2 regions of the Sporosarcina sp. resist genome follow, and region 1 is predicted to be linked to the other one. Evidence: riboswitches for the same ligand, from Rfam matches in the RefSeq annotation. Region 1 holds a riboswitch; the other holds the start of a gene.
What was found. Region 1 has a riboswitch for S-adenosylmethionine ahead of H7992_RS00385 (cyclase family protein). Riboswitches for the same ligand answer to the same signal wherever they lie in the genome.

Region 1 (3,309 bases):
TTATTCCATTTTTTTATTAAAAAATCCATCAACCAGGTATAGAGAAACATCGAACCGACTAGGACAACAGCAATGTAAATGTATTGCAAGAAAACTGGAATGTTATACTCCTTTATGAAATCCCCTGAATAAAGCATGATGAAAACCAGCGCTATAAGAAGTACAATCATACCTATCGCATAAATAACCATAGTACTTAGAGGCGTTGTCCGAAGTGTCTTACGGATGGAATCCCTAGATTTTAAAGCTCTTATAAGTAGATATAAAAATAAAACGAGTGATAGATAGTCATTTGCTACAAACAATAAAATAAGTCCAAGTAATATAATCGACCAGGTGATTTTTTCATAGTATTTATCAATAAATTTCAGCATTAATCTTCCCCCAGTATGTGTATACTATATATACGGAATGATTGATGGAAAAGTTTCCTTTTATCACAAATTGAATATGTTCTACTACAAAGGAGTTTGTCGTATGCAAGAAAAAAGACCAATGGGCCAATCACGAACAATCCAGACGAAGCTAGTACTGCCGCCAGATACCAATCATCTGCAGACAATTTTCGGCGGAAAAGTTCTCGCGTATATAGATGAAATCGCTGATATCACGGCAATGAAACATTCAAAAACAGCGGTTGTAACTGCTTCAATCGATTCAGTCGATTTTGTATCGTCGGCGCGTGTTGGAGATGTACTTGAACTTGAGGCAATTGTCACGTCAACTGGCCGTACATCGATGGAAGTATTTGTATCGGTCCATTCAATGAACCTGCTTACGGGCGAAACAAAACTAACAACCGAATCCTTCCTAACGATGGTTGCCATGGATGAAAATAACAAGCCTACTCCAGTGCCGGGCATTTATCCGGAAACAGAAGCTGAAAAGAGTCTATTTGAAACAGGCCCCGCACGCCGTGAACATCGGAAATTGCGGAGTGAGATGAAACATTAAATAATTTGTTATGGAAAAGCCCACGGCAAGTTGTGGGCTTTTTTACATTGTGTCGCGTATCATTTCAATGCCATTTCTACTTTTCACATAAAATGTTTCATTGTAAAAACGAGTATAATCTAAATAATTCATGTTTTGTGTATTGACAATCTATTCGGAAGACTGTATTGTACTCATTAACAACTAAATACGTAACTTTCTTATCCAGAGAGGTGTAGGGACTGGCCCGATGATACCTCAGCAACAGACTTTTAAAGTACTGTGCTAATTCCAGAAGCGTAAGTGTAATGCTTACTGCTTGGAGATGAGAAGAGCAAATAGCGAATTCGCCAAAACCTCTTCTTGAAATTTAGAAGTGGTTTTTTGTTTCGTCTAGGCTCCGGGCGCCAGATGCTTGGGTCATAAGTTAAAGCTGCTCTGCGGCAAAGAACGCCGCTACGCATCTTCATCTTATGCCTGACGCATCTAAGCGGGCGCCCTTCGCTTTTGTTACTTCTGGAGACTAAAGTTACCTTCAAAAAATGAAGGGAGAATTATTGTGTCAAATGAATTAATCAATGCAATTGCTTTATTAAAAAAGAAAGAATGGGTTGATTTAACACATACTTTCGGGCCTGACTCACCCCGTTTTTCAGCATTTGATGCAGCAGAGTTTACAACATTATTTGATCACGATGATGGATTTTTCGCACAGAGCTTTAAATTTGCGGGACAGTACGGCACACATATTGATGCACCAATTCACTTCGTTCGTGATACAAGATACTTGGATGAATTGGGTTTGAAAGAATTGGTATTACCGCTGGTGGTCATCGATAAATCGAAAGAATCTGATGCAAACCATGATTTTACATTAACTGTTGAAGACATTCTAAAGTTTGAAGCTCAGCACGGGCAAATTGAGGCAGGTACATTTGTGGCATTACGCACAGATTGGAGCAAACGCTGGCCGGATAATGAGGCATTTTGCAATAAAGATGCCGATGGGAATAACCGTATACCGGGTTGGGGCCTTGCTGCTTTGAAGTTTTTATTTGATGAAAGAAAAGTAAAGGCTGTCGGTCATGAAACATTCGATACGGATTCAGCCATTGATTTTCAAAAGAACCAAGCTCTGTTAGGTGAATATTATGTTCTTGAACAAGATACCTACCAAATCGAGCTATTAACAAACTTAGATAAAGTGCCCTCAAAAGGCGCGGTCATTTTTAACATCGTTCCGAAGCCGGAAAAAGCATCGGGATTCCCAGTACGCTCATTCGCGATCCTGCCGTAAGAAAAGAAAAAGGGCCCGCTCATTCGCACTCCCGCCGTAAGAAAAGAAAAAAGGTCCGCTCATTCGCGTAATAGCCATAAGAAAAAAAGAGGATTTGCTCATTTGCACTCCTGACCTAATAAAACCGTAATTTACTCCTAAAACAGAAAGAAGGAATATACCATGACAAATCAATCGACAACACTAACGCAAGCACCATTCAGAGCGGATCACGTTGGAAGTTTACTACGACCAGATAATTTGCATAAAGCACGCAAAGACTTCAAAGAAGGCATAGTTACTGCACAACAATTACGAGAAGTAGAAACACAGGAAATTAAACGGGTGGTTGATAAGCAAATCGAAGTTGGCTTGGAACTTGTAACAGACGGTGAATTTAGACGTACGTGGTGGCATTTAGACTTCTTGGAGCATTTGAACGGAATTGAAGGATATGTGCCAGAGACTGGCTACGTATTTGATGGTATTGAAACAGAACGATATAACGTTCGAAACACAGGGAAAATATCTTTTGACTCTAATCATCCATTCATTCAAGACTTTGTTGAGTTTAATGAAATCGTAGGCGGCCGTGCCGTTGCGAAACAAACGATTCCAAGTCCGAATCAGCTCTTTAATATCGGAATTCGTGATGAAACGATTTACCCTGACATTGAAGAATTTGCCAAAGATGTTATTCAAGCATACAAAGATGCTTTGAAAGCATTTTACGAAGCTGGTGTACGCTACTTGCAGTTGGATGATGTCTATATTGCGGGGCTTTCTGCGCCGAATATTCCGTTTAACGACGGAGCCTATTCAAGAGAACAACTAATCGACTTGGCACTACGCGTCATTAATGGCGTTTTGGAAGACAAACCTGAAGATCTTTTCGTAACAACACACCTATGTCGTGGAAATTACCAATCGACGTGGGCGTTTGAGGGAAGCTACGCACTGATTGCACCCACACTTCTTGCAAAAGAAAAAGTGGATGGCTTCTTCCTTGAATATGATGACGAGCGTTCAGGAGACTTTAAACCGTTGGATCATGTGCCAAACGGCGGAGCGAAGGTTGTCCTTGGTGTTGTTACTTCGAA
Region 2 (3,309 bases), 2.4 Mb from region 1:
CATTGAATTGGATGAACAAAGGTTTCAATCTATAATGGATAGTAATAAGTGGAAAGAAACGGATATTTTCAAGGTGATTAAAGAGAAGAAAGCTACATTGCTCTTAATGAATCTGGCAATATCCTCCTTTCAAAATCGTTTGGCAAAGCAATTTGATATTAAACCTGGACAGGAAATGATTCAGGGGATTGAATCAGCAAAAGAAGTCGGTGCAAATTTGGTGCTGGCTGACCGTAATATCCAAATTACTTTTTCCCGAATTTGGGGGAATATTGGACTTAAGGGGAAAAGTCAGCTTCTGATGTCGGTTTTTTATAGTATCTTCAGCAAAGAGACGATTTCTGAAGAAGAATTGGAGAAAATGAAATCAAAGGACACGCTAAATGCCGTTCTAACTGACTTTACGGAATCATTTCCAAGGTTAAAGACGCCCTTAATCGATGAGAGAGACCAGTATTTAGCACAGAAAATCAAAGATGCACCAGGTAAAAAGGTCGTTGCAGTCATTGGTGCAGCACATGTTCCAGGGATTACAAAAGAAATCTATAATGACCATGATTTAGTCGCATTAGCGCAAACACCACCAAAATCAAAAATCCCAAAAATTATCGGATGGGCAATTCCGATTCTTCTATTATCAATTATCGCCTACACCTTTATCGCAAATCCATCTGCCGGTTTCGATCAAGCGTTAAGCTGGGTCTTATGGACAGGTAGCCTGTCAGCTATTGGTGCTGCGGTGGCTCTTGGACACCCGCTGGCCATTTTAGCGGCCTTTGTATCAGCCCCTATTACTACCTTGCATCCACTGATAGCGGCCGGTTGGGTTTCAGGAATTGTTCAAGCATTTTTTCGCCGCCCAAGTGTTGGTGACTTTGAAACGCTTTCTGCAGATGTTTTTACGATTAAAGGTTTTTGGGCAAATAAGGTGACACGGGTCTTGCTGGTAATTGTTTTGACTAACTTGGGAGGAACGTTGGGGACCTTCTTAGGCGGAGCCGACGTTATCCGTGTATTCTTTGAAAACTTAAAGTGAAATCAATTGATCAGCATTTTCTTTTAAACGTTTTATAGTAATAATGGGGTGGGGACCGGATGAATCGAATCAGTTTTTGCTTGTTAGTGATTTTGACGACTGGACTAATGGGTTCTTCTTTTACAATAGGGAAGTTAGGGTTAGCCTATTCATCTCCACTCCTATTAGTCGCTCTGCGTTTTACGCTTGCAGGGATTATTATGGCAACTATCGTTAAAATCTTAAACAAGCCACATCCAGTAAAAGCAATCGACTGGGTGTGGCTTGTTCTAATTGGACTTTTCCAAACAGCTTTTGTGATGGGCTGTATATTTATGGCACTGCGTACAATCACTTCTGGAGAGACGTCTATCCTAACGTTTATGAATCCTTTACTCGTTGTCGTTTTTGGGACGCTTTTTTTAAAATCGCGTTACCATATTCAGCAATGGATAGGTGTACTGTTAGGTTTTATCGGGGTTTTTCTCACGTTAGGTTCACATCTTGACTTTAAAGTCGGTACCATATTAGGGCTTTTGTCGGCTGTTTCATGGGCGATTGCTACGCTATTGATAAAAATACATGGTTTCAAATTTGATACGTATGTAATGACAGCCTATCAAATGCTTTTTGGTGGATCAATTCTCTTTCTGGGAAGCTTACTACTGGAAGAGACTTTCTTTAAAATGACTACTCAATCTATCCTGATTTTGTTATGGCTTACCATTGCAGCATCAATTATTCAGTTTTCTATTTGGTTTTATCTTCTCCAAAGAGGTAATCAAGAACGAACTAGTGCATTCCTTTTTTTAGCGCCATTCTTCGGTGTACTCACAGGATGGTTTTTACTCCATGAAAGACTAACCTGGTCTATCCTTTTTGGTGGATTACTAATATTTGCAGGAATCTTTCTTGTTAATTGGAAAAATAATTATGAAAAGGAAATAGAGAAAACCGATGAGAACAACGAAAGGTTAAGTGAGAGTTAACTAACATGTTTCCTAGCGCACTGAAAAGTAGTTTAAAGTGCCTATTATATGTGCAAGAAGATCGCCTTTAATTCCAACTAAACTGATATGATTGAAAATAAATTCTGATAAGTCATTGACTTTGAATTTTCGATAATGTAGTATTGGTCTCAACTTAATAGTTTATATCTTATCTAGAGAGGTTGAGGGACTGGCCCGATGAAACCGCGGCAACAGACTGTTTAGTACTGTGCCAATTCCAGTAAACGAAAGTTTAGCAGATAAGAGGAGTAATATGTGTTCGATTCTATTAACCTCTTCTTGCTCTATTTAGAAGTGGTTTTTTTATTTCTTTACTGTAAAGGTTGTAAGTCATTTATCATTTTAACAATTTCATACATGCTAATTAGACAACTAAAGGCAACTTTCTAATCGATTATTTGAATCGGAAAAAGGTGTCTTTTTTGTATATAAAAATTAAACTGAAACAAATGATTTAGGGGGGCAAACAATGACAGAGTCTACAAATATCGTTTGGCATGAATCAGAGGTAACAAAAGAAAATCGTCAAGAACTAAAGGGCCATAAGAGTGCTATTCTTTGGTTCACTGGGCTATCAGGGTCAGGGAAATCAACAGTTTCAGTAGCGCTAGAAACAGAGTTACACGCGAAAGGCATTCATACTTATCGACTGGATGGAGATAATGTCCGGCACGGTTTAAATAAGAATCTAGGGTTTAGTCCAAATGATCGGACGGAAAATATTCGCAGAATCGGTGAAGTTTCAAAACTAATGGTCGACGCTGGCTTATTCACATTAACAGCATTCATATCGCCTTATCAGGAAGATCGAGATCAGGTGCGAGAAATTGTCAAATCCGATGAGTTTATCGAAATATACGTTAAGGCAAGTTTAGAAACTTGTGAAGAACGGGATCCGAAGGGGCTTTATAAGAAAGCAAGATTGGGTGAAATTAAAGGCTTTACAGGAATTGATGCTCCTTATGAAGAACCTGTTAACCCGGAAATAATCATTGATACCAATCAATTAAATATTGTAGAGTCTGTCAAAGCCATCGTTTCTTATTTAAAAGAAAATAACTATATCTAAAAAATTACAAAATGCGTAACATATTGGGGTTTTAGGAATAGAATGTATTTAAACCTACTTGACACATAGGATTAATAAAGTTAGTATAAACGCTAATCACATGCCGACTGGAAATCCAGAAGCTAATGGACAATCGTGAACATACGAACAATTCGCTGACTAAAAAATTAGAGGCGACTTTAATCAATAGTAGATTAAAGTCGCCTTTTTTAAAA

Region 2: linked by a shared signal. The riboswitch ahead of cysC (adenylyl-sulfate kinase) and the one ahead of H7992_RS00385 (cyclase family protein) in region 1 are both predicted to bind S-adenosylmethionine.

The regions. Positions count from the first base shown of each region.
Region 1 covers NZ_CP060287.1:80,826-84,134, forward strand. The annotation lists gene H7992_RS00375 (hypothetical protein) at 1-374, opposite strand, end outside; gene H7992_RS00380 (acyl-CoA thioesterase) at 478-954, shown strand; SAM riboswitch class I at 1,152-1,265, shown strand; gene H7992_RS00385 (cyclase family protein) at 1,493-2,230, shown strand; gene H7992_RS00390 (5-methyltetrahydropteroyltriglutamate--homocysteine S-methyltransferase) at 2,393-3,309, shown strand, end outside.
Region 2 covers NZ_CP060287.1:2,472,850-2,476,158, forward strand. The annotation lists gene H7992_RS11985 (TraB/GumN family protein) at 1-1,036, shown strand, start outside; gene H7992_RS11990 (DMT family transporter) at 1,096-2,004, shown strand; SAM riboswitch class I at 2,171-2,271, shown strand; gene cysC (adenylyl-sulfate kinase) at 2,495-3,094, shown strand.